Linked DNA regions of Methanothermobacter thermautotrophicus. Each later gene encodes a partner of the first gene's protein in a complex. Links are inferred from orthologs where the notes say so. Each region holds a gene or a part of one and is shown in the gene's direction. Other genes may lie near its edges. The genes, in order: pyrB and pyrI.

What was found.
Region 2: the proteins of pyrB (region 1) and pyrI are in contact, whole or in part, in a crystal structure (PDB 2BE9), measured with the Sulfolobus acidocaldarius proteins. The link is inferred for Methanothermobacter thermautotrophicus from one-to-one orthologs. Residues at the interface, in WP_011278411.1 of Sulfolobus acidocaldarius: Asn83, Leu84, Ala85, Asp86, Arg89, Lys103, Tyr104, Asp105, Gly106, Ala107, Arg109, Phe110, Glu113, His127, Arg169, Glu192; in WP_011278410.1 of Sulfolobus acidocaldarius: Asn115, Tyr117, Cys118, Ile119, Asn122, Asp123, Val124, Glu125, Ala126, Arg141, Glu143, Tyr144, Cys145, Glu146, Ile148.

What each region holds. Positions count from the first base shown.
Region 1 is NZ_QKOF01000005.1:308,786-324,607, forward strand. What follows is about bases 9,861-12,835. They hold pyrB (aspartate carbamoyltransferase), read left to right. Parts: upstream 9,861-10,866; coding sequence 10,867-11,805; downstream 11,806-12,835. Other genes in these bases: DNK57_RS04155 (DEAD/DEAH box helicase), read left to right, coding at 9,861-10,103; DNK57_RS04160 (tRNA (adenine-N1)-methyltransferase), read left to right, coding at 10,110-10,838; cdc6-1 (ORC1-type DNA replication protein Cdc6-1), read right to left, coding at 11,828-12,835. Also shown: DNK57_RS04110 (bifunctional N(6)-L-threonylcarbamoyladenine synthase/serine/threonine protein kinase), read left to right, coding at 1-642; DNK57_RS04115 (XTP/dITP diphosphatase), read left to right, coding at 700-1,263; DNK57_RS04120 (30S ribosomal protein S15), read left to right, coding at 1,263-1,664; DNK57_RS04125 (single-stranded-DNA-specific exonuclease RecJ), read left to right, coding at 1,630-3,003; DNK57_RS04130 (aconitase X catalytic domain-containing protein), read left to right, coding at 3,092-4,273; DNK57_RS04135 (GAF domain-containing protein), read right to left, coding at 4,284-5,795; DNK57_RS04140 (DUF169 domain-containing protein), read left to right, coding at 5,913-6,581; DNK57_RS04145 (DsrE family protein), read left to right, coding at 6,583-7,380; DNK57_RS04150 (DUF5400 domain-containing protein), read left to right, coding at 7,391-7,711; more of DNK57_RS04155, read left to right, coding at 7,887-9,860; more of cdc6-1, read right to left, coding at 12,836-12,976; DNK57_RS04175 (DUF2299 domain-containing protein), read right to left, coding at 13,762-14,229; adenosylcobinamide-phosphate synthase CbiB, read left to right, coding at 14,327-15,220; DNK57_RS04185 (cobalt-precorrin 5A hydrolase), read left to right, coding at 15,264-15,822. UniProt on the Methanocaldococcus jannaschii protein: Catalyzes the condensation of carbamoyl phosphate and aspartate to form carbamoyl aspartate and inorganic phosphate, the committed step in the de novo pyrimidine nucleotide biosynthesis pathway.
Region 2 is NZ_QKOF01000006.1:455,232-470,974, reverse strand. Bases 3,527-6,422 are described here. They hold pyrI (aspartate carbamoyltransferase regulatory subunit), read left to right. Parts: upstream 3,527-4,687; coding sequence 4,688-5,158; downstream 5,159-6,422. Other genes in these bases: DNK57_RS06865 (pseudomurein-binding repeat-containing protein), read left to right, coding at 5,169-6,422; DNK57_RS06875 (preprotein translocase subunit SecD), read left to right, coding at 3,527-4,589. Outside these bases: DNK57_RS06895 (transglutaminase-like domain-containing protein), read right to left, coding at 1-651; argC (N-acetyl-gamma-glutamyl-phosphate reductase), read left to right, coding at 931-1,935; DNK57_RS06885 (flavodoxin family protein), read left to right, coding at 2,016-2,513; DNK57_RS06880 (protein translocase subunit SecF), read left to right, coding at 2,539-3,381; more of DNK57_RS06875, read left to right, coding at 3,378-3,526; more of DNK57_RS06865, read left to right, coding at 6,423-6,902; DNK57_RS06860 (succinylglutamate desuccinylase/aspartoacylase family protein), read right to left, coding at 7,140-7,934; DNK57_RS06855 (GMC family oxidoreductase N-terminal domain-containing protein), read right to left, coding at 8,039-9,211; DNK57_RS06850 (4Fe-4S binding protein), read right to left, coding at 9,229-9,615; DNK57_RS06845 (homocysteine biosynthesis protein), read right to left, coding at 9,612-11,156; DNK57_RS06840 (TldD/PmbA family protein), read left to right, coding at 11,325-12,689; DNK57_RS06835 (TIGR00296 family protein), read left to right, coding at 12,686-13,264; DNK57_RS06830 (NOG1 family protein), read left to right, coding at 13,350-14,381; DNK57_RS06825 (Hsp20/alpha crystallin family protein), read left to right, coding at 14,323-14,790; DNK57_RS06820 (hypothetical protein), read left to right, coding at 15,687-15,743. UniProt on the Methanocaldococcus jannaschii protein: Involved in allosteric regulation of aspartate carbamoyltransferase.

The sequences.
Region 1 (15,822 bases):
GATGTTCCCTGGATGAGGGAATCAGAGGATGGAATAGAGCTCCCGCCTGACATCCTGGCCAAGGGTGCTGAGGCGAATATATACAGGGGCCAGTGGATCGGTAGGCCATGCATAATAAAGGAGAGGATATCCAAGGCTTACCGGATACCTGAAATTGATCAGAAACTCCGATCATCCAGGACCAGAAGGGAGGCCAGGCTCATCAACCAGGCAAAGGGCGCCGGGGTACATACGCCCATCCTCTTCGATGTTGACCCCCATGGAGGGGTTATGGTCATGGAGGATGTTAGCGGGACCCAGTTCAGGGACGCTGTTGAGGATACAGGCCTCTGTTTAAGGATCGGTGAGGCCATAGGGAGGCTCCACCGGGCTGGTATAATACACGGGGATCTCACAGGGTCCAACATAATCCTCAGGGGGGATGAGGTGGTCTTCATAGACTTTGGACTTGGCAGGTTCTCAGATGAAGTAGAGGATATGGGTGTTGATCTCCTCGTCCTCAAGAAGTCCCTTGAGAGCACCCACTACGCCCTTGCAGAGGAGTGCTTCAGCAGGGTCCTTGAGGGTTACGGTAAAATAATAGATGCTGATATCAGGTCAAAGATAAGGGAGATAGAGTCCAGGGGAAGATACACTGACTGAGGTTCAGAATTAGAGGCAACACCCAAACCAATGAACAAGCCAACCTGGAGGTTCATCATGAAGATAACATTTATAACTGGTAATAAACACAAGTTATCTGAGGCAGAGAAGATATTCCATGGTACTGGAATAGAACTGATGCATGCTGATCTGGGCTACCCTGAACTTCAGGGAACACTTGAGGAGGTGGCCCGCTACGGTGCAGAGTATGCTGCCAGGATCATGGATGGTCCTGTGATCGTTGAGGACGCAGGACTCTTTATAAGGGCTCTTAAATGGTTTCCAGGACCCTATTCTGCCTATGTACAGGATACCATCGGAAACCCCGGCATATTAAAGCTCATGGAAAATGTTGAAGATCGCTACGCCGAGTTCAGGTCGGCTGTTGGGTTCTGCACCCCCAACTCCGAACCCGAGGTTTTTTTAGGCGTGGTGAAGGGACGTATAGGCACTGAGGAACGCGGAACCCGGGGTTTCGCCTTCGACCCGTTATTCTATCCCGAAGGGATGGATAAAAGCTTCGGAGAAATCAGTGCCGATGAGAAGAACAGGTTTTCGCATCGAAGCAGAGCCCTTAAAAAATTTGCAGAATGGTACATTGAAAATTATGAGGTGATTTGATGTCTCTAAAACCTGAGTGGGTTGAATACTCAAATGAAGAAATAGAGGATCTTATAGTCAAGCTATACAGGGAGGGCAACTCCGCCAGCAAAATAGGTATAATACTGAGGGACCAGCACGGTATACCCAGCGTAAAGGCCGTTACAGGGCTTAAAATAACACAGATACTTGATAAGCATGAAATGAAACCTGAATACCCTGAGGACCTGATGAATCTCATAAGGAAGGCTGTTAACATAAGGGACCACCTTAAGGAACACCCAAAGGACCTCCACACCAGGAGGGGCCTTCAGATTGTTGAATCAAAGATAAGACGCCTTGTCAGGTACTATGTGAGAGAAGGTGTCCTTCCTGAAGGATGGAGATATGACCCACAGAAAGCAGCCCTCCTCGTCAAGTAAACTCCCCGACTCAATTCTCAAGAAGGGTGCAGAGGCCTCAAAGGTCCTTGAAGAGCACCTTGAAAGGGGAAACATAATAAGGATCATATCCCACAACGACGCGGATGGTCTATCAGCTGCGGGAGTTGTTGCAAGGGCCATTTCATCCCGGAATGGCCAGTTCCACATCTCCATCCTCTCCAGGCTGAAGAAGGATTTCATTAAGAAATTATCGGGAGAGAAATACTCCCTCTTCTTTTTCTGTGATATGGGAAGCGCCTACATTGAAGAGATATCCCGCCTGAAGGGTGATGTCATAGTAGCTGATCATCATCAGCCCTCTGAATCAGGGGCAGAATCCAATGTTGTTCACATAAACCCGCATCTGCATGGGCTTGATGGTAGCAGGGACCTTAGCGCGTCCGGGACAGCCTATCTGGCCACTAGAGTCATTAACAGGGACACCGCACCCCTCGCCCTCGTCGGTGCCCTGGGGGACATGCAGTACACTGACGGATTCACCGGTGCAAACAGGTTCATCATGGAGGAGGCTGTTGAATCGGGTGTCCTTCAGGTCCACAGTGACCTCAGGCTGGCATCAAGGTACACCGAACCCCTCTACCGGTCCATTGCATACACCTTCAACCCGGCCCTGCCTGGACTCACCGGGGATATGGAGGCTTCTATGGGATTCCTTGAGAGGACGGGTGTATCCTATGGCGTTAAGTACCCTGATCTGTCCCCTGAGGAGAGGGATGTTCTGAGGGATGAACTTACAAGGATAAACCCCGACATATTCGGGGAGGTGTTCACGTCCAGGGAATTCAGGGATATCGGTGACCTCTCTGACATTGCAGGGGTGCTTGATGCCTGTGGAAAGAACCGGAAATACGGCATAGGAATCGGACTGTGCCTCGGTGAAAGGGGAGGTGCCCTTGATGTGGCCCTCGAACTCCAGAAGAACTACCGCGAGGAGCTTGTGAAGGGCCTTGCATGGATAAGGAGGGAGGGCTCCACGACCATGGAGAACCTTCAGTACATCTACAGTGAGGATAAGGCCTTCAAGGGTATAATGGGGACCATAGCAAGCATATCCCTCTCCCTCAAAATTCTTGACCCTGACATCCCACTCCTCGGACTTTCCAGGATGGATCAGCACGTCAAGGTATCTGCAAGGACAACCAGGCCAGTGGTTGAAAGGGGCGTTAACTTGGGGGTTGCACTGAGGGATGCTGCCGCAAGTTTCGGTGGCACTGGGGGAGGACATGATATAGCTGCCGGGGCCATGATCCCCTACAGGGATATGGAGAGTTTCCTGCAGCTAGTTGATGAGATACTGGGGACCCAGAGTGGTTCCTGAATGGTATATAAAGAGTTTAGAGTTTCCAGAACTCGATACGGGACCAATCCTGGTTCCGCATCAGACGCCATGTGTGGGGTTGTGAAACGTGTACCTTGATAGGACAGAAGAGATGATGTATGATGGTGAATTTGGTGAGACGATCCAGCAGAGTATGGAGATACTCGTTGCCCTTGGTGATATCTACGGTGCTGAGAGGATGGTTGACATATCCTCTGCCCAGGTCTCAGGGGTATCCTACAAGACAATAGGTGACGCAGGCCTTGAATACCTGGAGGACCTCCGTAAAAGGGGTGCTCGGGTGAAGGTTGCAAGTACCCTTAACCCGGCAGGAATGGACCTGCAGAGATGGAGGGAGATGGGTTTCTCAGAGGAATTCGCCAGTAGGCAGATAAGGATAGTTGAGGCCTACTCTGCCATGGATGTCATGAACACCTGCACCTGCACGCCCTACCTCATAGGTAACATCCCCCTCAGGGGCTCACATGTTGCCTGGTCAGAGTCCTCAGCAGTTTCCTATGCCAACTCTGTTCTGGGAGCCAGGACAAACCGTGAGGGTGGTCCAGGGGCCCTTGCAGCAGCCATATGTGGTAAGACTCCAGAGTATGGTTACCATCTCCAAGAGAACCGCAGGGCCACCCTGAGGGTTGATGTTGAATGTGAACTCTCGGGCTCGGATTACGGGGCCCTTGGTTACATTACAGGAAAGATTGCAGGTGAAGGTGTGCCCTATTTCACATTCACTGGAAATTCCTCTCCTGATGACCTCAAGGCCCTTGGGGCTGCCATGGCATCGTCCGGTGCGGTTGCACTCTACCATGTGGACGGGGTGACACCCGAGTACATGGAGGCCTCTCCTCATGAAGCAGAGGACAGCATTACGGTTGAGGCCGCTGATATACTTGAGGCAAGGGAGGAGCTGTCCACCACGGACGATGATCCTGACCTCATATGCCTGGGATGTCCGCACTGTTCCCTGGATGAGATCAGGAGGATAGCCTCATTTTTAAGGAAAAATAGGTCTCCCTGTGACCTGTGGATTTGTACCTCTGCTGCCGTAAGGAGTGCTGCAAGGAGGATGGGCTACACAGAAGTCATAGAGGCCGCGGGTGGAATGGTTGTATCTGACACCTGCATGGTGGTTGCACCCGTGGAGGAGCTGGGCTATGAGGTTCTTGGTGTTGACTCTGCCAAGGCCGCCAACTATGTCCCCGGCATGTGTGGCCTTGATGCTGTCTATGATGACTGGATGAAGCTCATCAGGCCTTAAAAGTTATAACTTATAAGTTATAACTTTTCCTCTGGAGAGCGCTTCCAAGCTGGAGCCCTATTGATGAAATGTTCTCAAGGCTTATCCTGTTGTAGGGTTTAACACTGTAACTTGCCAGGTTTAAAATTCCAGTTATCTCGCCTGAAAACTTAATAGGGATCATTAGAATTGTTTTTATATTGTTTCTTCTTATGGATTCATGTAGCATGCGGTATTCAGGGGACTCCGAGGTTATGTATATAACTCCCTCCTTCTCAATGGACCTCTCAAAGAGTTCTGTGAAGGCTCCGGCCATGCACATTCTGCTGAGGGTTTCTGGAAGATTCCTCTGAACCCTGAGCTGGAGTTCCCTCTCCTCCTCCATGAGATAGATGCAGCCCATTTCAAATTCCAGGGTTTCTATCACGGCCTCGATTGATTTCTCAAGCATTTTATCCTCTTCCTCATCACTGTTTATAATTTCGGAAACCCTGTTCATTGCAAGGAGTGTTCTTATGAACTCATCCTTCTCCTGTCTCAGTTTCTCCATTTCAAGGTACTCTGAGACCTCGTCGGCCACCATCTCTATGATTTCAAGAATCTGTGATGATATGGAGTCATCGGGGCTTCTGATGATTAGGGCTCCCTTCGCCCTCTCCTCTGTGATTAGGGGTACTGCAAGCATGAGCCCCTGGTCATGCATCCAGGGCACCGTCTCGAGGGTTTCAATGCTCCGGTAGATGAAGTATTCAAATTCAGTTAGATCCCCTGACTCGGGGTATTCGTAGACCCTCCTGATTCCAGATGCGTCGCTGAGGACCACTGAAAGCTGTCTAAGGTCCATTATGGTGGATAACTCGTCCCTTATTGAATTCATAAGTTCCTCAATGCTGCCAGAGGATGACCTCAGCCTTGTGATGGTGAGCAGGACCTCAAGTTCATTCTTCGAAAACGATGAAGTTGCCATGTCCCTCCCTATTATGACCCAGAAATTGTTTACAGGTGTGACTGAGAGGCTGTAGTTCCTCCTTATCCCATCCCTTCCCCTCAGATCAACCTGTATCGTGCCCTGGGACTTCATCCTGTTCTCAATGAGGACAATGCTCTCCCGGTCCATGATATCCCCAAGGCACTGTGCACCCGGGAACATCCTTCTGAAAAGGCTGTTGGATACCACTATGTCCATGAGGGTGTTTATGGTGAACACAAGTTTATCAGGGTCATCTATTTTTCTTTCAAGTTCCAGGAGTTCCAGGAGGTTGCTGTGAATTTTTGAGGCATTTTTTATAAGTTCAGAGTCTCTGGAGGTGTCTCCAGTGTATTCAACAGCGCCCTCAAGGTCTCCCACAGGCATCCACAGCTTGCTCCTTCCAACCGTCCTGTATGTTACAAGACCCCTGGCCTCCAGTATGTGGAGGTACTTGAGCACCGTAGCCCTGCTCCTGTTTATTCCACGGGTTATCTTGTCCAGCATGCACTCCTCTGGAGGATTTGATTCCAGGTAGGACATTATCATCTTCTCGGTTTCAGAGAGTTTCTCCACTGACATCACCCCAATGATAACTATAGTATAACCATTAATTATAACTGTATAGAAAAATTTAAATACCTGTTTTTTATACTTTTTTGTATAGTTATACTATAATGTAGAGGTGGTTAAATGGATTACCGGAAGATTGCAGAAGATCTCAAGGAACTCCTGGAAATGGAGGGCAGCCCGGTGGCTGTCAAATTAGTTAAAAATGAAGAAATAAATGGTGAAAAACTTGAAAAGAAGAGGCACTGCGAGTTCATACAGGATTCACGCCTTAAAGGTGTCAGGGGATATGCAACCGCAGAAGAACACCTCTGCAAGGGTGGCGCAGCAGTCCTTGGACTATGCAGGGTACCGCCCCAGGTTGCAGATGGAAGCCTCTACCACAAACTTGGAAACTACAGCACGCTTGAAGCTGCCGCCGAAACCGTGGAGGCCGTGCCTGCAGTCGATGGAGAGTACCATGCCTCAGTCTATGCTCCACTCGAAGATGCTGACTTTGAACCAGACGCCGTTGTTTTAATACTTAAACCGGCACAGGCACTTAGACTCAGCCAGGCATACCTCCATGATAGAGGTGGTAGGATAACCGGTGACTACTCAGGGATACAGTCACTCTGTGCAGATGCAGTTGCAGCTGTCATGGAGCGGGGAATCCCAAACATGACAATGGGCTGTAACGGTTCAAGGAAATATGCAGGTATCAGACCAGAGGAGCTTGCAGTCGGATTGCCAGCATCCGACCTTGAAGGAATTGTGGCTGCCCTCAAAAAATTCAGGGAAAAATGGGGATAAAATGAAGGTAAATCTTAGAGGAGTGAACAGATACGCTGCAGCCATAATAACAGACAATATCCTCAAAAATGGTGTTCAGAACCTCCAGCTGATCCTGAAGGAGGACTGCGAAGAGGTCAGAAGAATTGCAGAGAAGCACCATATGGACTATTCCCCCAGAGAGACAGAGAAGGGTCTGGTGGTTAACATTTCACCTCAGGGCATTGAAGAGATAGATGTTACCGGAGAAACATGTCCAGGGCCGGTTATAATCGCAGGGGATAAAATCTCCTCAATGGAGGCCGGGATGAGGATAAAGATAAAATCAGGTAGCAGCGACGTAATTGATGACCTTGCACTCTCAGCTCCTGAAATGAACGCAAAGGTCATTGAAAAATCAGATAACCACCTTATCCTGGAGAAAACAGATGCTCCCCGGAAATTGGAATTTGCAGGAAGGGATAAGGTACTCGTTGTCCAGAGCAACGGGACAGGGAATGCAGAGAGGGCCTACGCCACCTTCATATTCTCAAAGGCGGCCCTCAGCATGGGAAAGGATGTCACCATATTCCTCCTCATGGATGGTGTGAGTATTGCAAGGAAGGGTGGTGCAGCCACAGTAAAACATCCCGCCTTCCCGCGACTGGATGAACTCATGGCCGAGGTCCTTGATATGGGCGTTAAGATCTATGTCTGTGAGATGAGCGCCCAGTTCAGGGGGCTCAGAGAGGATAACATTGTTGAGGGCTGCAAGATAGCGGGTGCAGCCACATTCATAACACTGCTGAGTGACCCCAGCTACGCTGTGGTAAACTTCTAGAGGTGATAATATGTATCAGGTCATTATATTCGCACTGCTCCTTGCAGGAATCCCATCAGGTTTCATAACCTTCCGTATAATGGGGATGAGGATGGCCCCACACTTTGGAGTTCTCATCCTGGCGCTCATTGCAACTGCAGCAAATATCATGGCAGGCAATGTGACCCTGAACTATGTTGCAGTGGCTCTGCAGATCCTCACAGGGATTTCAGCCTACACACAGTTCCTCCCTGTTCTGAGGGACAACTTTCAGGCCGCGCCGCTCTATGCATGTCATCTGAGCACAGTCACCGTTGCTGCGGTGCTCGCAGCTGCCTCAGTCCCACTTTAACTTCCCTTAAATCTTTTAGACCAGTTGAACACGCATCATCCCCAATAAAACCCCATTTACTCCTTCTTTTAATCTCTGAAACCTCAAATTAGGAAGGCCAAAGCCTCAGGTAACCTGATTTTCAGCACTGAAAGTAACCTGAACCTTAAATAAATTGATGACCAGATAAAAGACCATGGCAAGGTACATAGAGCACCCCCTCATAAAGCCAGAGAAAATAGAGGCAAGGACCTACCAGCAGTTGCTGGCGGCAGACGTCCTCAGAAAGGGCAACTCAATGATAGTCGCCCCCACTGCCCTCGGAAAGACGGTTGTGGCTGTCCTTGTGGCTGCAGAGAGGCTCAGGAAATACAGGGAATCAAAGGTACTTATTCTATCACCAAGCAAACCCCTGGCCATACAGCATGAGGAGAGCTTCAGGGAGTTCATGCTTGCAACCTGCACATCCCTCACAGGCAGCATAAAACCTGAAGAGAGAAAAGAACGGTGGATTGAATCCCAGGTGATATCCGCTACCCCACAGACAATCGAATCCGACATCCTTGCTGGAAGATACGACCTCAGGGACGTTTCACTCATTGTATTCGATGAATGCCACCGGGCGGTTGGATCATACTCATACGTATTCCTTGCATCAAATTATGTACAGAACGCCAGGAACCCCCTCATACTGGGACTCACAGCATCTCCCGGTGCGGATGATGACAAAATAAAAACTGTCTGCGAGAACCTCTTCATGAAGAAGATTGTGGTTAAAACTGAGGGGGACCCTGATGTTAGGCCCTACCTCAAGCCCATAAAAATAGAATGGGTTAAGGTCAGGATGACCCCAGAACTTGAGGAGATAAGGGAACTCCTGAGAAAGGTCCTTAAAAATCGGCTCAAGATGCTCAAAAACCTCGGGGTTATAGACACGGTCAGTGTGGGTAAGAAGGACCTCCTGAAGGCAAGGGGCCGCGTCCAGAACAGGATAGCGCGGTCAACCACGCCACCAAAGGCATGCTACAGGGCCATATCACTCATAGCATCCTGTATAAACGTTGAACACGCCCTTGAACTCCTTGAAACCCAGGGCATAAGGCCACTCCACAAGTACCTTCTAAGATTAAAGGGGAAAAAAACAAAGGCCGCAAAGGGCCTCCTTGCAGATCCTGACTTCACGAGAGCAATGCACCTCACAAGAAGAGCCATGATGTCAGGGATGGAACACCCTAAACTTGACAGGCTAATGGAGATACTTAAAGGGGAACTTAAGGGGGATGACGCTAGGATAATAGTTTTCACGCAGTTCCGCGACACCCTGGAGGAGATATACCAGAGGTGCAAACGTGAAGGTATCAGCGCGGTTAAATTTTATGGACAGAACAGCAGGAGCGGAGAGAAGGGTCTCACCCAGAAACAGCAGAGGGACATAATAAAATCCTTCCGCATGGGAAACCATGATGTGCTCCTATCAACCAGCGTGGCCGAGGAAGGGATAGATATCCCCTCTGTAGACCTTGTGGTAATGTATGAACCTGTCCCCTCTGAGATAAGGATGATACAGAGACGTGGAAGGACTGGGAGAAAGAGGAGGGGCCGCATGATTGTCCTCATAACAGAGAAGACACGGGATGAGGCATACTACTACTCAAGTATCAGGAAGGAGAGATCCATGAAGGAGAACCTCAGGGGAGGATCAATCAACGTGGAGGTTAACCCCGTGGAGACACCCAAATCCTTGGGGCCCTTCATCTATGCTGATTCCCGTGAGGTAAACTCAAGGGTACTCCGGGAACTCAAAAAGATAGGGGTGGATTTTGAATTGAAACCCCTTGCGGTGGGTGACTATCAGATCAGCGAGGAGACCATAATTGAGAGAAAGACAACACAGGACTTTATTGGTTCAATTATAGATAAAAGACTGTACAAACAGGCAAAGGAGATGGTCAAAAACTTTAAAAGGCCTGTTATGATCATAGAGGGTGATGGCCTTTATTCAGGCTTCATAAATCCAGACGCCATCAGGGGTGCCCTTGCAGCCGTGGCAGTTGACTTCGGGATACCGATAATACCCACAAGGTCAGCCGCAGATACTGCTGCAATGATAAGGAGGATAGCCCTGAGAGAACAGAGCGAAGGCAAACCTGATATCCGTGTTCGCACAGATAGGAAGCCCCTTACCCTGAGGGAGAAGCAACTCTTCATCGTGGAATCACTGCCAAATATCGGTTCAAAGTATGCTGAAAGGCTACTGGAGACCTTCGGTTCAGTTGAGGGTGTTATGAACGCCTCAGAGAAGGAACTGCGTAGCGTTGATGGTATAGGTGCAAAGAGGGCCTCGGAAATCAGGCGTGTCATTGAGGCAGAATTTAGGAGACCCCATGAAGCCACAAATTCAAGGGATAGGTGATTGAACTTGCGCATACTTATGGATGAGAGAGGTAAAAAATATCTTTTAGAGGAAGGAGAGGACTTCCAGAGTGATATGGGAATCATCGAGGCAGAAAAAGTTGAGGATTCCAAACCAGGGGATGTCCTCAGGACCCACCTCGGAAAGGAGATCTATGTCATAAAGCCCAGCCTCTCAGATTACCTTGAACTCATGGAGCGGAGGTGTTCAATACTCCTCCCCAAGGATATAGGGATGATATGTGCATATACCGGGATAGTTGAAGGTTCAAGGGTTGTTGATGCGGGTACCGGTGCGGGTACAGTTGCAATGTACCTCGCCAATATGGTGGGAGAATCAGGGCACGTGACAACCTATGAAATACGTGAGGAATTTGCTGAGATAGCAGAGAAAAACATTTCAGCCTTTGGATTCAAAAATGTGGAGGTTAAGAACAGGGATATAAAGGAGGGTATAGAGGAGGATGACCTCGACCTGGTTTTTCTTGATCTGCCAAGGCCATGGGAGCTTATGGAGGATGTTCATGATTCCCTCCTGAAGGGTGGCTGGGCAGTCTTCTACAACCCCTACATTGAACAGGTGAAGCTGATACACAGAATAGGTTCAAAGGTTGGATTCACAGATATAAGGACATTTGAAACCATTGAACGTGAAATAGAGGTCAGAAAGCAGGGAACAAGGCCCCGTACAAGGATGGTCGGTCATACAGGGTACCTGACATTCATGAGAAAGTAGGTTATGAATAAATCTGGAAGGGTTGCTGATGTTTGAAAACGTTATCTCAATAAAGGATTTTAGAAGGGAGGATATTGAGTTCATCCTCAGGGAAGCCGAGAAGATGGAGCCTGTTGCATCAGGAGAGAAATCTTCCAGCGCCCTCAGGGGGAAGATACTCGGGATGATGTTTTATGAGCCATCAACAAGGACGCGTTTATCTTTTGAAACTGCCATGAAACGCCTGGGGGGGAGCGTTGTTGGATTTGCAGATACAGGGGCAACATCCGCAGTCAAGGGTGAGAGCCTTACTGACACCGCAATGATGCTTTCGGCCTACTCCGACGCCATAGTTATAAGGCACAACCTTGAAGGTGCGGCCCGTTACATATCGGACGTTGTGGATGTTCCTGTGATAAACGCAGGGGATGGTGCCGGGCAGCACCCTACCCAGACCCTACTGGACCTCTACACCATGAAGAGGTACTTTGGGAGGATAGGTTCCCTCAGCGTAGCACTGGTTGGTGACCTGAAATACGGGAGGACAGTTCACTCACTTGCCTATGCCCTTGCTGTTTTCGGTGCCAGCATGAGCTTTGTATCACCGCCAGTCCTCAGGATGCCAGATAACATTATACATGACTTGAGGGGAGCAGGAGTTGAGGTTAAGGAGACAGAAAGACTTGATGATGTCATAGACGATGTGGATGTCCTTTATGTTACAAGGATACAGAAGGAACGCTTCCCTGACCCTGAGGAGTATTCAAGGATAAGGGGAGCCTACCACATAGATAGATCCGCCGTTGCTGACAGGGACCTGATAGTGATGCATCCACTCCCCAGGATAGATGAGATATCCCCTGAGGTGGATTCGCTTCCACAGGCCATGTACTTCAGGCAGGCATTTTATGGTGTTCCGGTCAGGATGGCCCTCTTGAGGATGTTAATAATGGGGAGGGGAGGAGCAGAGAATCAGAAGATAGTTTGACAGGAAATGTCCATGGACAGCATCAGACACCCCAGAGTGAATCCTCCAGGATCGATGTCTCGCACTGGAGGTCTATTATATTTGTACGTCCCTTACCCCTTCCCCTTGAGACCGTGTTTGTGGATATCAGGCCAAGCATTTCAAGCTCATTTATGAAGTCAAATATTCTCCTGTAGGAAACAGAGTCTCCCTTAGCTATTTCCTTGTAGACCTCATAGAGCCTTCCGGAGGTTATCTCCTCCTTCCTCTTTGTAAGGTAGAGTATGGCCTCAAGCACCCTCTGCTGCTGGCTTGGCAGTGTCAGTATTATGTCTGTGATCTTGTTGTGTTCTATGTAGTCCTTGGCCTCCCTCACAAAGTCGCCCAAGACCATGTCAGATTCCCTTTCATCAGCAATTTCGCCGGCTGTCCTCAGGAGGTCCAGGGCGTACCTTGCGTCACCCTCCTCCTTTGCCGCCAGGGCTGCGCAGAGGGGTATGACATCATCCTCAAGGGCACCCTCCTTGAAGGACAGCTTCGACCTCTCCTCAAGGATGTCAACAAGTTGCTGGGCTCCATAGGGTGGGAAAACTATTTCCCTGTCCCTGAGGCTGCTCCTGACCCTGGGTTTTATGAATTTCTTAAACTCGACATAGTTGCTTATGGAGAGGATGGAGACATTATCCGTCCTTGTTAGGGTGTAAAGGAGGCCATCACCATCGTTTCTTAGGAGTATGTCTATCTCATCAAGGACAACCATGAGTATCATATCCTGGCCAAAGGCGTTTTTCTTGAACATGTTCCTGAAGGTGTTCACGATTTCAGCCTTTGTCCAGCCACGGTAGGGGACATCACGACCAAGTTGCTGGCATAATCTTGCTATCACCTGGTACTCTGTTGTGTAATCTGTGCAGCGGATGTACTCTGTCCTTATATTCACGTCACAGTCCTTCGATGCTTCCTTCAGCTGCTTCATTGCAAATTTTGCAACTGCAGTTTTCCCTGTACCTGTTTTACCATAGATTGTGATATCAGGGGGTGTGACTCCATTGAGGGCCTCAACCCAGTACTTGGCTATGGATCGTATCTGTTCCTCCCTGTGGGGTAACCTGTCAGGAAGGAACCTGTGATCAAGATATTTTTTATCCTTAAAAACAGATTCTTTGTCCCCTATCTCATCAAAAATGTTCATAGTACCACTTCAACTAATTTTTAGAGAAAACTGCTGCGTAAAATCTCAATAAAGGCCCTGAAACTTGTGTGCAGTTAAATTTAGGATTATTTTGACCTTTTTAGCTGGCAGCGCCCCTTCAATACCATGCCCTAGATTCTGGGTGTGGTGGATTTCAAGTGTAAATTCTCTTATTCTAACTATTAGATAAAAGTTTTTATTAAAATCAGAGTTTTAGATAATAATGCCTGTGAGACATCCATTTCAACTGTAACTATATGCGTCACTGACAGAAATCAGATGAGAGAGGTGGATTTCAAGTGTATCAATTATTATTAATTCATGCTCCAGTTGGTAGGTGTGAGACATCCATTTCAACTGTAACATGATGTTACTACTGATATCCTCTGAGAGAGACATTGATTTCAAGTGTAAGTTGTTATTAATCAACCATGATTTTTTGAGACATCCACTTCAACTGTATTTAAGGTTCTCCCCCTGCTCCTTGAACCTGTAACTGGGAGCTAATGTTACACTTGAAACCAATGTCATCGTTTAGATGAAACTCTTAATAAAAATTTACAGTTGAAATTGACCTCTCTCTGTCAGACACTCACATACATCCGCAGGTTACAGTTGAAATTGACCTCTCTGACCTGAGATAACAAGTGATAAGATAGATGTTACACTTGAAATCATTGACCCACACTCCAGGAAGAGTTATTCAGATAATCTTACAGTTGAAAAGGATCCCCCACAGAGCAGAATAAAATTTCAAGGAAGCATTACAGTTGAAACTGACCCCCCTAAACATACATGCTATCATGTTCAGTTCGCTCTTCACCGAAACGTTCCTGTATCATCCACATGACCTGCAGTTTGGCCCTGAACACATTTTTTATACTTGAAATTAATCTATCCTTTGAAAGTCCATCAAAGAATATCTCATCGGTGACAAGGTAACTGTTGAGGACGTTCTCCGGGTGATCCAGCTGAAAATCAACCCCGAAGCGATTCAGTGTAAAACGGACCTTCCATATGAATTCAGTCCGCTTCTCCATGCTAAGTGCCCGGATCCCTGCCTGATGCTCTGGACTAACACTGGTTGCGCAGGCTATCAGGACCATGTCCTCCTTACCTGCTGGCTGGATTATATCAATAACGTGATCATCCGGGTAGTTCACAACATAGTGGAATCTGGCGTTTTCGTCAGGGACTTCCATACGCAGGAAACCCTCTTCCTCAAGCCATTTCTTGATCATTTCACTGGACATGTTATCACGGCTATAACTATATCAATTCATGAATATATATATGAAAATTATTACAGGTCTCAAATTATATAATGGAGCACAGTTAAAAGAGGAGTACATGAATGAAGTTTCAGTCCTCCTCTTAGCCCTCATCTTCGACGTTCTCCTTGGGGAACCACCCAGAAGGGTTCACCCTGTTGTCTGGATGGGTTCGGCAATAGAGGTGATGAAGAGACTCCTTGGAAAAGGTCGCACGTCGGGTATAGTCCTTACAGTCGCAGTCGCAGTGCCATTCACACTTCCCCTACTACTGATCAACCATATTCAAGGCCCCCTGAATGTCATGATATCCTCCCTCCTACTTTCAGCGGTGATATCAGTGAGGCTGCTCGTAACCTCTGCCCTGGAGGTCGGAGGATCCCTCAATGATGACATTGAAGAGGCCAGGAAGAAACTTTCAATGCTTGTTAGCAGGGATACCAGTTCCCTATCAGGCAAACAGATAACCTCAGCGGCCATTGAGACTCTCACAGAAAACATTACGGATTCAGTGACAGCCCCCCTCTTCTATTTCATTCTCCTCGGCCTTCCAGGCGCCTTCCTGTACAGGGTGGTTAATACACTTGATGCCATGGTAGGCTACCTTGACAACGAGAACAGAGATATAGGGTGGTTCCCTGCAAAGCTGGATGATGTACTCAACTACATCCCAGCGAGAATAACAGGTTTCCTGATGGTCCCTGCAGCCCTTCTCCTCGGCATGAACTGGAGGGGATCCCTCCGGATCCTTTTGAGGGATGCCAGGATGACCCCAAGCCCAAACTCAGGTTTCACCATGGCTGCAGCGGCAGGGGCCCTTTCAGTTCAGCTGGAAAAGCCAGGGGTTTATGTCCTCGGTGACCCCTCTGATGAACTGAACAGCGGAAAACTTCTTGAGGCCGTGAAACTGAGCTCAATGACCTTGATAATCTTCACAGCCTCTGCAGCGGGACTGATGCTTGTGATACCATAAAGGGCTTGACCTCATACTAAAATGTGCTGATGCTTGTGATAGCATGATGGTAACCATAGTCACACTGACAGAGAGGGCAAGAAGACTCGCGGAGGAAATAAGGGAGAAACTCATCAATGATCCAACCATCCTCTCAGTTGAGGTTATACACCGGAACATGGACCTGCGGGATGTTTTCGCTAAAAGTGATGTTATAGTGGGTATAATGGCTGCAGGTATAATGGTGAGAAAGATGGCACCGCTGATCAGTAACAAATTATCAGACCCGGGGGTCCTGGTTGTTGATGAAATGGGCTCAAATGTTATAAGTCTGCTCTCTGGTCATGCAGGGGGTGCCAATGACTTTGCAATTAAACTTGCAGGCCTTATAGGCGCGAATCCTGTTATAACAACATCAACAGACGTCAATGGCCTCGTAGGTATCGATACATTTGCAGCCAGGTACTTCTACAGGATACTTGACCCCCACCTCATCAGGCACTTCAACTCCTCAATTATCAGGGGGCACAGGGTCGAACTTCACTCATCCAGAAACCTGGAGGCCCTAATTGATGATGATATGAGCCGAACCTACAGCTATGTACCTGAGGGAGACGAGATTG
Region 2 (15,743 bases), on another replicon or contig:
GACAAGAAGGTGTGTATGGTCGCAGCAATTCGCTGATCCACTGTGGAGCGTTCCCAGGGCTCCTTGACGTGTGTTGTAGTAGAAACTGTAGTCCAGGCTGTCACGGACCCAGTTAAAGATCCTCACAGCCCTGTCATAGGTTGAGTTACAGCCTGATGTGAGGTTACTGCTCAGAGAGGAGATCTCCTCATCCGAAACCTGACAGTTAGCTGTTTCCTTCAGATAATCAGAGAGTTCAGCGTATCCCACCCTCGTAACCTTCCGGTATCTTGTCTCGGTGACCCACCTGTAGGTCTTCTTGTACCTGGTAACGTAGGTGTAGGCGTAGGTGTATCTGACTCTGTACTTGCCCTTCCTGTAGTAGTAGTTCCTGGTGGCCCTTTTAACCTTCACTGTGTATGGTTTAAGGTAGGAGACCTTCACCTGCACCTTGTAGGGGACGTATTCATGGTAGGTGTAGTTTACTGTTGTCGATGCTGATGCCTTTGTATATGCAACAGTTGTGTTTCCGGTTGTATCTGCTGTTAGATTTGATTCAGCAGCATTCACATCTCCAGCAGGCAGTACCACCACTCCAAGAAGCAGCAGTAATGCAAGTATCGAGTGACGCTTAATTTTACCGCCTCCATTCATGAGGAAAATGATCCCCATGGACAGTTAAAGGTTGTCCCCTGTATACTTATAAATTTTGGTGGCCATGACCTGGGGTCAGGAAAGGATTGGAGTGTGAAGGGGTTTTATGGGAGTACTCTAGATCCATTGGTCAGGGAACATCAGGTGGATAAAGGGCTTGGATATTTGTGGTGATAGGTTAGGCAGAGGTGATGACCGGACACTTGAAGTGGACCGGGAGAATGAGACATCCCCCCATGACACCTTATTTAAATTAGTTCACCAAAGTAGTTATCACAGTTGATTAAGGTGATTGAGATGATAAGTGTGGGTATTATCGGAGCCAGTGGATACACTGGAGGTGAACTGCTGCGACTCCTCGAGAACCACAGGAAGGTGGAGGTGGTCTCAGCCACATCGAGGCAGTACAGTGGTGTTCCCGTATCGAGGGTGCATCCACACCTCCAGGACACTGACCTGAACTTTGAGGATGCCGGTCCCGGGGAAATCGATGCGGACCTTGTCTTCACAGCCACCCCCCACGGGGCCTCAATGAAGATCGTTCCCCAGCTCATGGAGAGGGGTATAAGGGTGGTGGACCTCAGCGGTGACTACCGCTTTGATGACACTGAAACCTATGAGGAATGGTACGGGATAAAACATGAAAGCCCCCTCGAGGCGGTTTATGGACTTCCTGAGATCCACAGGGAGGAGATATCCTCCGCAGATCTCGTTGCAAATCCTGGCTGCTTCCCGACAGGCGCTATACTTGCATGTCTCCCCCTGGTATATGAAAAAATCGCAGACACATTCATAATTGATTCAAAGACAGGAGTGAGTGGTGCGGGTGTTAAGCCAACGCCACTGACCCACTACCCCCACTGCAGTGATAATGTAATCCCCTACAATGTAACAGGCCACAGACACACACCTGAGATAAGACAGGAACTCTCAAGGCTGAATCCTGTGAGGCTCAGCTTCACACCCCACCTCGTCCCGGTGACAAGGGGCATCCTGACGACGGCCCACACCTTCCTCCTTGAGGACCTGAAGCAGGATGAAATCGCAGATATATTCAGGGGATTCTATGATGGTGAACCCTTTGTGAGGGTTGTTGATGGAATCCCACGACTCAGTGCCGTCAGGGGCTCCAACTTCTGCCACATAGGATGCTTCGAGGTTGACGACAATCAGCGGGCTGTTATAGTTTCTGCCATAGACAACCTCGTGAAGGGCGCATCCGGGCAGGCCATCCAGAATATGAACATAATGTTCGGGTTCAGGGAGGCTGAGGGTCTTGATTTCCCCGGGATGCACCCATAGCAGGGCACCGTTATTAAATGGGCAGAGATATATATTATACCGTCCAGATCATACCCAAGGTGACGAAGCTGAGTGATACGATGAAGACATGTGTAATTTATTATTCGCGTACCGGGAACACTGCGATGGTTGCAAGGACCCTTGCAGAGGAACTGGATGCTGATCTTATTGAGATCAGGGACCTTGAGGATAGAAAGGGGTTCATGAGCAGTTTCAGATCATCCATAGACGCCATCAGAGAGTCCAAAACGCCCATAAAGCCAGAAAAGGTTGATCTGTCCGGTTATGACCTCATATACGTCGGGACACCTACCTGGGCAGGTAAACCCGCGCCGGCGATAATAACCCTGATAGACCGGGCGGATTTCCTCGGGAAGGACGTGATACTATTCACCACCATGAGCCGGCAGGGCGGTGAGGGTGCAATAGATCGGATGTCAGAGAAGATAGGGGCGCGTGGAGGAAGGATCATAAATTTCTTCATCCAGAAAACAGCAGGTAAAGAGCTCATCCAGGTGAGGGAGGATACCCTCAGGATAATCAATGAGAAGGACCTGAAGATATACGAAGCCAGGTGACAGGAAAGATAAACTATTAAAGGTGATAACCTTGATTGACCGCATTTTAAAGTCATACAAGCTTCTCATAGCAATACCCGCAGCCATAACTTTAATCGCGCTGCTTCTGGTTACCTTCAATGGACTCAACGAGAGTGTGGACCTTAAGGGGGGAACTCTTGCAGAGCTGACCCTCCATAAGAGTGTTACCCAGGCTGAACTGGAATCGCTACTCAGGGAAAAACTGGGCACAGGAGACGTTAAGGTCCTCTCCATAAGGGGTGAAAGGGCGACGGTACAGTTCGGTGCAGACCTGGATGTTGTGAAGGTGAGTGAAGCCCTCAGGGGCACAGCAACCATCAACAGTTACAAGTCAGTGGGCCCTGTGCTGAGCAGACAGGCCATGAACCAGATCTACTGGGCCATTGGCTTCGCATTCCTATTCATGTCGGTGACTGTTTTCATAATCTTCAGGGCCCCTGTCCCCTCACTGGCTGTTATACTTGCAGCGGCATCTGATATCATAATAGCCGTGGGTGGGATGTCAATCCTGGGCATACCCCTCTCACTGGCATCTGTTGGTGCCATACTTATGCTCATAGGTTACAGTGTGGACACAGACATCCTACTCACCACAAGGGTCCTTAAACGCCGGAAGGGTAGCATCAATGAGAGGGCCCTCGGGGCCATGAAGACAGGTGTTACAATGTCCATATCTGCAATCGCTTCAATGGCGGCACTCTACCTCGTGACGGTATTCCTGATGCCGGAGGCCAGGGTGCTGAGTGACATAGCCTCTGTTCTGATAATAGGGCTACTGGCGGATATCCTGACCACGTGGCTCATGAATCTTGGAATTCTGAGGTGGTACCTGGAGGTTAAATCATGAACAGGAAGGTCTCAAAGTTTATTAAGGACTACCGCGTGCTACTCCTCATAGTCCTGGTGGTGGCGAGTATCACTGCAATATCAACAATGGGTATCCAGCAGGGACTTGACCTGCAGGGAGGGTCCCTCATACAGATACAACTCGAGAGGCCTGTTGATGCCGCGACCATGAACACCGTGACCAGTGTACTTGATAAGAGGCTCAACATATTCGGTGTGAAGGACGTGAAGGTGCGTGCAAGCGGAGACCAGAACGTTATAGTTGAAATTGCCGGTGTCCAGCCAGACCAGGTCGCAAAGATAGTCGGTAAACCCGGTAAATTTGAGGCAAAGATCGGTAACGAGACCGTTCTGACAGGTTCAGATATTGTGAGCGTACAGTCCCCAATAATAACCGGTAATGAATGGGAGGTCCCCTTCAGGCTCTCACCAGAGGGTGCCAGGAAGTTCGCAGAGGCGGCCCGGGGCAAGGCAGGGGAGCCAGTTAAAATGTACCTGGATGACCGTCTCATAACATCCCCTGAAATATCAGCGGAGGTTGCAACAGGAAAGCCTGTCACCGATGTCAGGATAACAGGTGCAGAGAACAGCAAGGCAGAGGCTGAGGTCCAGGCAAAGGAGATAGAAACCCTCCTCAAAACAGGTTCACTGCCTGTTAAGGTTAAGATTGTCGGTGTGAGCAGCGTATCCCCTGAACTCGGAAAACAGTTCACAGAGGGTGCGCTGATCGCGGGACTCCTTGCTGTGCTTGCAATCGCCTTGATACTCATAGTGAGGTACCGCAGTCCCCTCCTGGTCCTGCCAATATTCTTCACAACCCTCGCAGAGCTCATACTCATACTGGGGGCGGCCGCGGTTATCAGGTGGAACATTGACCTTGCAGCCATAGCAGGTATACTGGCGGCGATAGGTACAGGGGTGGACGACCAGATAATCATAACAGATGAAGTCCTCTCCGGTGAGGGCAGGAGAACAAGGCGTAAGTTCAGGATAAAGGATGCCTTCTTCATAATATTTGCATCCGCAGGTACCCTTATAGCTGCAATGCTCCCACTGGCCTACATAGGCTTCTCAAGGGGTGCCACCGGTATAGGTCTCCTTGCCGGCTTTGCATTCACAACGGTCCTCGGTGTCCTGATAGGGGTCTTCATCACAAGACCAGTCTACGCCAGGTTCATTGAAACATTCAACGTTGCCATGAGAAAATAGGAGATCATCCGATACCGCCTAAAACAGGGATATCCTCCAGATATGATGGCATCCAGGGGGATGTCATCCCGGAGGTATCCTTCAATGTCACAGGAGGGATGGATATGAAGAAACCCTTCGAACTGAGGGTCAAACCAATAAGGAACGGGACCGTTATTGACCATATAACTGCAAACAGGTCCCTGAATGTCCTCAACATCCTTGGACTCCCTGATGGGCATAGCAAGGTGACGGTTGCAATGAACATGGATTCCTCCCAGCTCGGATCCAAGGACATAGTTAAAATAGAGAACAGGGAACTCAAACCCTCAGAGGTTGATCAGATAGCCCTGATAGCCCCCAGGGCCACAATAAACATTGTAAGGGACTATAAGATTGTTGAGAAGGCCAAGGTGAGGCTCATGGAGGAGGTCAGGGGCATCCTGAGATGTCCGAACCCCAACTGCATCACAAACAGTGACGAGGGTGTTGAGAACCGTTTCTATGTCATCTCAAAGGAACCTGTTCTGCTACGCTGCTACTACTGTGAACGCCTCATTGAGGCCGATGAGATCGAGTCACAGTTCTAGGAGTGATAGCATGAGATATGAATACCATTGCAACCTCCAGGTCATCCAGAACACGGTAAGAGTTCTGGGAAGGATGAGAGTGAAGTTAACTGTCATGCTGATGGCGTTACTCCTTTTGGTTTCACCTGCATCTGCAGCTGTTTTTGTAACGGATCCTTCCCATGCCATCATAACTGCACCCGCCGCGGCCCATACAGATGGCCGGCTGATAATCAGCAGCCACACCCCTGAGAAGTCCGTGATGAAGTACCTCAGGGGCCAGAGCCCTGTGGTTGTTGGTGACGTGGGGGTGAATGGGACCCGGATCCCGGCGAGGACATCCACACTTGCACGTTACTGGAGCCGGAGCGACGTTGTTGTCCTGGGGACGGGGTCAGACATTTCAGCAGCATACATTGCAATAAAGAATGATGCGCCCCTCCTATTAGCCGGTAAAACATTACCATCAGCCACCAGGACAGAGATAAAACGTTTAAAGCCCAGGAGTATAATCATATGTGCATCCCCTTCAGCAATACCCTCCTCGTCCCTGAGGGGTATTGGAATACCCTGGAGGCGGGTCTGGTATGGAAGTGACTCTGCAACCCTCAGCGCTGTTCAGCCAGCATCCCCACAGCGGGTCTCAGCGCCGGGGACGCTTCTACCGGTTGCCATGACAATCTGGAAGACCAGGGCATATTACAGTACCTCAACAGGAGTGAGGGTTAACGGGACCTCCCTATGGTCCTCAGGGTACCCCACAACATCGGTTATAATGAACCGCTACGCTTCCAGGGACCTCGAAACCATCTACATAAGCTCTGACAGGCTCAGTGGTGTGGATGGAAGGAGCCTCATGGAGTCCATAAGGGCCGAGATAGGTGGTTCAGCAAGGGTCATTGTCGATGAGAAGTCACCTGCTCCAGGAGAGGCTGACAGGGCGATTAAGAACGCCCCTAAGGGTTCGCTGGCTGTTTACATTGCCGCGGCATGTCCCGGTACAATGTATGGTGTTGTCTCAGGGGTGAAGAGGGGGTACCTGAGATCCTATGCCAGTGGACTTGATGGTATCGTCTATGTGAACTATGGAAGCCTCAAACTTTCAGCGACTGGATACCTTCCAAGGGCCTGGGACGACAACTTCTCCAGCCCCTACTTCGCAGGGATAAATGAGCCCTCCAGATTCCTCAGGGATGCGGGCATACTCCTCATAGAACCCAGGAGCTTCAGCAGTGATGAGCAGATACACCTCACAGCCATGAAGCTGATTGAATATGCCTACTCTGCAGATGGGGAGCACCTTGGGGATATGGACACCTCCAGGTACGTGGCAAGGCATGAGATTGACCCCACAACCCTATCCACAGATGCCCAGAGGATAGTCAGGGGAGAGGCCACTGTGATGCCCAGGCAGGAATGGGTCTACCTTGCATCACAGTACATTGCAGGCCTCCCTGTAAGGAAGAACACCACGAGGATATCCGATGCCCCATCATCCAGTAACACCTACACCGGGACACTGTCAAGGGCAGGGTACCGTGACGTTGCAAGGAGGGTCTATGAGTTCACCAGGAGTAATGGCAGGCTCCCATCATATGTGCAGGTTGGTGCTGATAGGATCGGCAGGGATGAGTACACGGCCATGTTTGCACAGATAATCCAGAACCACACAGACAGGAGCCGGATGGTGTTCCCATCCTCTGTGAAGGTTGGTAAGGGCCTGATTGATACTGTGGTGGAGTTCGTAAAGGACCTCATCACATGAATCTCATTTTTTGACAGTGCTGTGGAGAGAGGTTCATCAGAAAAAGACTGTTCAAAAAAAGAGCAAGCCCACTCCTTCCCACCACAGGAGAGAGTTCCGTCAGAAAAGGACCGTTCAAAAGACAGCAAAAATCTCCACCATTAAAGAGATGGATATTTTAGAAGCTCAAAATCTTTTCAAAGGAAAAAATGAAAATTTTTTACGACAAAAGGGGGGATGCTGAACCCTTATAGGGAATCAGACGATCCCATTGTACTTTAAGAAGCCCATCATCTGGGTGTAGGATTTTGTGACACTTCCAGATGCAACATAACCATGGGGGGATTTAACCTCAGCCGTCACTGCAGGGATACCTGCAAGGTTGCATACATCCTCAAGGGCTCTCGGGTAATCCTTACCTGCAACCTGGGCAGGTATGAAGGCGGACCCACTGTAACGGCTCATGTAGTATGCCATCCTGTAGCTTTCATAGGTTGGGATCCGTGTGCAGAGGATGGATGTTTTCCCTGGCACTCCACCGGGCCTTGTTGAGTGGAAGTCGCCAACCGCATCCACGTCCCTTGAAAGTGCAATCTGGAGTATCCTGTTTGTGGGTGTGCCCCTGATATTTGCTATGCTGTTGGGGTTCTTACCATTCCAGTACCTGGAAGTTCTCGCGGTGGATGATGGTATGAGGAAGGGCACAACGTAGACCGTGCCCCTGATCTTCTTGCCTGACAGGTAGTTTATGAGTTTAACAGCAGCTATGGATGCCGGGAGTTCATTCCCATGGACCCCAGCGACTATCATGACCTTCTTACCCCCACCATCTCCAAAGGTGAACATGGGTGTCCCCCTCCTGGCCGCCTGGAACACCTCTGAAGTCACCTGGGTCCTGGGGGTGTACTTCTCTATGTAGTAGTTCTTTGTCACATCTCCCCCTGTACCTGTGTAGATTATCTCGGTTTTGAGGGCCGAGGCTGCCTGCAGGGTGGAGAATAGGAGTACGGCCGAAAATAGAAGTGTTATGAGTTTGATCCGTGAATTTTTCATAATTTCACCTTGGAAGTATGTATATTCAAGGTGTCTTATATTATGTGCTGTGTTCTCCTTATAAACTAAATTGAATAAACACACTGCAGGTCTGAAAAACTCTATTATAAAATCAAAGCTATATGGCGTGCCAGACGCCTTGCAAGTGCCATTATGGTCAGTATGGGAGGAGCACCAGGTGCTTCTGGCAGCACACTCGCATCAGCCACAAAGAGGCCCTCAATGGAGGTCTCCAGGTTCTCATCAACAACCTCCCCCATGGAGGCGGTGCCCCCAGGATGGGCCCCCCTGGGTACGGTGGACCTCAATGTGTCCGCCCTGACACCAGCCCCTACTAGTATGCTCCCGGCGATGGCCGTCCCGCCGGAAAGGAGACTGACATCCCTGGCTGTGTGATGCTTGACAACCCTGTCGGCCTCCACACGTCCAGACCTCTCATCGGCTATCTTAACCATGATACCGAGGACGTTCCTCTCCTCCCCAGGGAAGAGGAGGGTTGAGAAGTGGGGTGATAGTATAAAACCATCAAGTTCTATGAGGGCGTTCATCTGGACCTCATCACAGAACCCGATCCCCTCAAGTATCCCGCCCACAGTCACAAAGGTGTCCATGAAGAGTCCGTTACCTGCATCTATCCCTGCCCTCATGAGTATCCTGGGGGTTTCGATGGCTCCGGCTGCCAGCACAACCGTTTCATCCTGGAAATCTCCCCGGGATGTTTCAAGGCCAGAGACTGAACCGTTCCTGACAATTACATTCCTAGCCTCGGTTTCTTCAATGAGAACAGCCCCGTGTTCAAGTGCCTCATCAAGGAATCTCCTTGCAGACCACTTAGCAGCCCTCGGGCATCCGAATGAACATTTACCGCAGGGCCTGCACTTAGCGGGGTCTATGAATTTAGGCATCCTCCTTACCCTGAGGCCCAGGGACTCCGCAGCCTCCATTATCATAGCTGTGCCGGTGCCTGTATGGCTTTCCGGGAGCTCTCCTACATTGAGTTCAGCCTCAATGGCATCGAGGTCCCCGCCTATGTCAACCCCGTAGCCCCTGAGGGTATCCTCAAGGACCCTGACAGCGTTTCCTGCAGCAACAAGGGTTGATCCTCCAACACAGTTTGTCCTCAGGATATCAACGTCACCAGGGTCTTCATAGCACAGGAATGCATCAGAATCCTTAACATAGGGGCCCCTCTCAATTACGGTAACGTCAATGCCCCGGATGGCGAGTTCCCTTGCAAGGGTTGCGCCGCCAGCACCTGAGCCAACCACCAGAACCATGGGATCCTTCCAGAGAGTCAGTCAAAGAGCACTATGGCCCCTGTGGGACAGGAGTTCACACAGAAGCTGCAGCCGATACATTTATTATCATCGAGGAGGATCTCCCAGTCATCCTGGATGCATATGGCGCCAACCGGGCAGAGGGATACACAGGCGCCGCAGTCCATGCACTTCTCAAGGTCCTTCTTCACGACCCTAACCGCCGGGTGCACCTCTATACCGGCCTCCTCTATGAATTCTATCCCCTCCCTCTCCTGGGGGCCGCTGATCTCAACGAGCATCTTACCCCCGCGGGGTGTGATGTTTGCCCTCAGGATGTTGAATTCGATGTCATACTTCCTGATGGCTTCTGATATTATTGACTTGTTAACAATATTCGGTGAGAATTTAAGCCAGGCCTTCATATTGATTCTCCCCTGTTATCCACTTTCCCTATTAACCTTGAAATGTCCTCCGCGGTTATTATACCCTTAACACGGTTTTCATCATCAACTATGGGTAAACCTGAAATGTTATACTTATCTATGCGTCTTGCCACAACGTCGACGGGCTCATTTTCCCTTGCAACAACCACCCTGCGGGTCATGATATCCCTGAGCCTCCGCTTACCCCTTGCCACCGCGTCTGCAATGTCCCATGATGTCACTATACCCCTGAGGATGCCCTCACTGTCAACGACGGGTATGTGGTTTATGTTGTTGTCAACCATCTTCCTGGCCACATCCTTCAGGTCATCCTCCTGGTGGGTTATGATGACGGGTTTGCTCTCGAGCTCCCTCACCATGATGGATGGCCTTCTTATCTCAAGGGGTCTGGTGGATGATCTTGAGGGGAGGCTCTTAACTGGCTCTGTGAGGAGGAAGTCACCCCTTTCAATCCATGATTTGAGTTCCTCTGCAATCTTGAGGGCCCTCCTGATTGATGATAGGGGTGATGTCGGGACCTCCATCCCGTTTATTTCAATCTTCCCTGATTTGAGCTCCTTATAATTGGTCTCCTTCACCACGGGTCTTGATCTTCGGGGCACACCATAGTCAATGACCCTGCAGACTATTTCCTCATCTGATATCCCTGTTGCAGCCGCTATGTCCTCGTTGAGCACAGGTATGGGTATCCCGGCTCCCACGTAGAGTGTTGGGCCATACCTTGGCATTGTGGCTCCACGCACATATTCAGGGTCCATCTCCTTCATGTTACCCTTCAACATGAGGGTGCCTGATGGCGAAACAGGCACACCATTTCTCCTCTCAGATTCAGTTGAGTGCTGTGTACCCTCCCCCACTATGTAACCCTCTGCACCGCAGAGGAATATCCTTGTACCGACACCTATGGTCTGGAAGTATGGATCATTGATGAGGGGGCTGAGCTCCCCTGCACTTGAGTAGGTGACGTTTCCATAGTTGGGGAGCAGTGTTCCCATGTAGGTGTAGAGTGTCTCCTCTGTGGAGTTAACCGCCACTGCATAGTTCTGGTAGCAGTTCCTCGGGTTAACCATGACCGCCTGGTTTATGGTCTCAAGGCTTATGAGGGTCTCAACATTCTTGAGGGGGTAGCAGTCTGTTCCATAGGCCTCTGCCACCAGCTCGACCTCCTTCCCCCTTATGAGGTCCTCGATTACATGCGAACCCCCATAGCTGAGCCCCACCTCGGGGTCACGGTTTGGCTGTGCTGCACCTATGTATGCATCAACTGCTGCGAGTCCAGAGTAGGCCTCAACACCATTGAGGTAGGTCCTCGCCATCTTTATGGGTGGATCTGAGTGTCCGAAGTTGAGGAAAGCGCCTGAGGAACACATAGCACCAAATGTACCTGTTGTAACAACATCAACTTCCTTTGCAGCGTCCATGGGGCCGTTTTCAGCAACTATCCTTGTCATCTCAGCGGCTGTGACAACCACAGCATCCCCATCCCTGATCTTCTGGTTTATCTCCTCAATTGTCTTCAATATACCACATCCGGTGCTATCTATAAAATGAACTGGTTACTGGTATATGGATGTTCATTTAAATATTTATTGAGTTCATAGACCCTGTGATAATCAGGGAACATCAAAAGAATCATAAGTCCCCACATACAAGATTAATTAATAGAAACTTTTGAAGGCTGATGGGAAATGGAGATTGACATCGATTATCTTGGCGGCATACTCAGGGACATAGAGGATATGGTGGAATATGCAGATATAAGGGCTGGCACCTCCAGGACAAGCTCAATTCTAATGAAGGACGGCAACCTGCAGGAGGTTAAATCTGGGAGCGCCTCAGGTTTCAGGGTAAGGGTGCTGAGGAATGGTTCATGGGGATTCGCCTTTACAGATGAACCATCCCAGCTGCCTGAAATGGCCCTGAAGGCCATAAAGATGGCCGGGTCCCTCAGGGGCGATGTCCAGGTTGGTCCAGGTGCTCCCTCTGTTGATAAAACCAGGGTAAGGTCATCCCGGCCGCCCTCAGATGTCCCTGCAGACGAGAAGAGGGAGCTGGTATCAGATGCACACCATGCCGCATCAGTCGATGGTGTTGTGAGCACCACTGTGAGCTACGTTGACATGGAGAGTTCATCTGTCTTCCTGAACTCGGAGGGTTCACAGATTGAGATGGATGAGACCCGGGTCGCCCTCTTTCTAAACGCTGTTGCCTCTGATGGCTCAGGGATACAGTTCGGCCATAAGAGCTGCGGTGGAACCGGTGGCTTCGAGATACTGGAGGGGGAGGACATCGAGGAGCTTGGTCGCAGGACCGGTGAAAAGGCTGTCAGGCTCCTGAGGGCGAGTCCGCCGCCATCAGGACGTTTTGATATAGTGACCGACCCCGAACTTACGGGTGTATTCATACATGAGGCCCTGGGGCACGCAGCCGAGGCAGACCTCATACTGCAGGGTGACTCAATACTCGAGGGTAAACTGGGTGAGAGGATTGCATCTGAGGGTGTTACCATCATCGACGACCCTACAGTTGAGGGCTTTGGAAGTTACAGCTACGATGCAGAGGGTGTGAGGGCCGCCGAAACCGTCCTCGTGGAGAAGGGAGTCCTCACTTCACTTCTGAACTCCAGGGAAACAGCCTTCAAACTTTCTCTTAAACCCTCAGGAAACGCCCGTTCAGCCATAGGGGACCAGCCCATTGTCAGGATGAGCAACACATACCTTAAACCTGGTGATTTATCCTTCGATGAACTCATAGAGGATATCATGGATGGTGTCTACCTGAGGGGTTCAAGGGGGGGTCAGGTGGATACCGGTAAGGGTATCTTCCAGTTCAATGCTGCGGAATCATTCCGTATAAGGGACGGTGAAGTGGCAGAACCCGTGAAGGATGTCTCCCTCTCAGGGAACGTCCTGGAGACCCTCAAAAATGTTGACGGGGTCGGGTCAGACTTCAGGCTGGGGATCGGCTTCTGCGGAAAGTCCGGACAGAGCGTCCCCGTGGGTGATGGGGGCCCCCACGTGAGGATAAGGAATGCCATGGTTGGAGGAACATGAAGTACGCACCATTATCCCGGGATGAAGGTAGAATTCTTGTTAAAATCGCGAGGATGGCCATAGAGGAGCACCTGCGCGGATCAGAAACCCTCAGAATCCCGGACGACCTACCTGATGTTTTCAGGGAGAAGAGGGGGGTTTTCGTTACACTTGAAAAGAACGGGAATCTGAGGGGATGTATAGGCTATCCGGAACCTGTGAAACCCCTCATCGATGCCCTTGTTGAGGCTGCAATATCCGCTGCAACAGGTGACCCGCGGTTCCCTCCTGTTAAACCCGAGGAGCTCGATGATATAGAGATTGAGGTCAGTGTGCTGACACCGCCGGAGCCCATTGAGGTTGAAAACCCGGCCGAATACCCCCGGCTCATAAGGGTCGGTGTCGACGGCCTCATAGTTGAGAGGGGATGGGCCAGGGGGCTTCTCCTTCCACAGGTCGCCACGGAGTGGGGCTGGGACAGTGAGGAGTTCCTCTGCAACACCTGTATGAAGGCGGGTCTTCCACCTGACTGCTTCTATGACCCTGAAACCAGGGTCTACAGGTTCCAGGCCCAGATATTCCATGAGTATGATTAAATCCGTGCTGAAAAGAACCAGCCAGTGAGAAATACATTAGATAAATGGATCCGCAGAGTTATTAACTGTTAATGAGAGTGATTTTATGATTATACCCACAGTTCCAACCACAGATGAACTTCTTGATAAGGGTTTCAGGAGGGCCAGGAAGGCCGCATCCCTTAAGAGGAGTTCAAAGATTCCCGGCCAGAAGAAGGCCAAGATCATTGAATCAACACGTGTCCAGACCGCATGCCAGGTCATAAGGGACCGGTTGAAGATGATAATCCAGAGGATACCAGATATAGAGTCCCTTCCAGAGTTCTACCAGGACTACATCGACGTGACAGTGGGGGTGGATGAACTCAAAAAATCCCTCGGGGCGCTTAACTGGGCCGTTGGAATACTTAACCAGCTTGAATCAGACTACATGAACCGTATAAAACGTTCGAAGCCCTCTGATGCATCCCGTCTGAGGCGGGAAGCCTTCGGAAGGATATCATCAGTTATAAAGAGGATCGAGGGCGACCTTGACTTTCTTGACTTTGCAAAGAATAAGTTGAGGAACATGCCCACGGTGGACCTTGACGCCTTCACGGTCGTCATAGCAGGCTTCCCGAACGTCGGGAAATCCACGCTCCTCAGGACCCTCACAGGTGCAGAGCCTGAGGTGGCAGATTACCCCTTCACCACCAAGGGGATCCAGATAGGTCACCTGGAGCGGAAGTGGAACCGGATACAGGTCATAGACACGCCGGGGCTCCTGGACAGACCCGTTGAGGATATGAACAACATAGAACTCCAGGCCATGGTGGCCCTTGAGAACATAGCCGATGTGATAATGTTCATCTTTGACGCCTCTGAGACATGCGGATACACCCTTGAAAACCAGTACAGCCTCTACCTCGGCATAAGGAGCATCTTTGACATCCCTGTGGTCACGGTATTCAACAAGATGGACCTTGCAGAAAATGTTAAGTATCTGGAAGAATATATTAATATGGTTGAAGATCCACTGAAAGTTTCTGCATTCGAGGGCAGAGGGGTCTCCAAGATAATAAAAAAACTGGAGGGGTTATATGAAAAAGAAACTCGAGAAGCCCATGACAATGTTCGAGAAAAGAAGGTTGATGGCTGAGAAGATGATGGAGGACATGATAAAGAACATGAAGGAGATGCAGAGGGAGTTTGAGAAGAAGATCTCAGAGTACGCAGAGAACATACCCGAAAAACTCAGCATGGACGTCATGGAGACAGATGACGCCATAATCATCAAAACCGACCTTCCAGGTGTAAAGAAGGAGGACATCAACATAGAACTGACAGAGAACACCATCTCCATATCAGCAGTCTTCGAGGAGGAAGTGGAAATCGAAGAGGCCAATTTCATCAAGAAGGAAAGGAAGTACGGTGAAGCAAGAAGGGAGATGAGGCTACCTGAAAAGATAAGGGTAGAAGATGCTAAGGCCAAATTTGAAAACGGTGTCCTGACAGTTGAACTTCCAAAGGTCGAGGTCAAGAAGAAACAGACCCTCAAGGTGGAATAAAACCACCACCAACTCTTTTTTTCAAAAAAATGGCTCTGTAGAAATCATGTTCTAACTAGTTCCATGAGGCTCTACTTGCCCATGTGAACCGTTTTTTGTTGGTTTCTTTGTCCTGGATTAGTTCTCGTCATTGCGGATATGACATCTAGGGTTTCTTTGTCAGGCTCTGATGGTACCCAATTATTAATATATGACATTAAGGGATGATGATCATTAAAATGTTTTTTCTGTTTATGATAAGATAGTAATCGTTTTATGTTATAATTTATTATATTGTTGTTTGGAGACTACTGGGAGGGTTTATTATTGAGACGGTTTGTGTTTGTCCTGGCAGCTTCTGTCCTTGTTTTTTGTCTTGCAGGAGGTGCTGAGGCGGTCAGTCTCAACTACAATGAGATCCTCCGACGCCTCCAAACTAATCAAAAACTACAAAGAACAGCAGGGCAAGATATCCCAACAGACTATAATATGAGAACAAGACCATAAGAGCAGATGATTATCTCTACGCCGCCTCCAACACGATAATAAACCTCAACCAAAACAAAAGAGTTGAGATAACATTCAACAGCATCCAACCCCCTACAAAACCTGCAGGGTCAACCACAGGAACACTAACAAAACAGGAGTACCTACAGACAGCCCAGAACATTAAAAACTTCATAGAAACCAAGAAAAGATCGCCAAACTATGCCACAACAAAGATAGGACAAATCAGATACGAAACCCTAATCTACACCTTCGCAAAAATAATAAACCACTACAACACAACAGACAAACTACCAGACAGCATCCAGATAACACAAACCACTGGAATAGGAGAAACCATAACCAAAGACACCACACCACCCCTTACAAGTATATCTCCTGATCCTGGAGTATATGATCATCCGATAACGGTGACTATCACAGCAACCGACAACAAAGACAACAACCCCCGGATCAACTACCAGGTA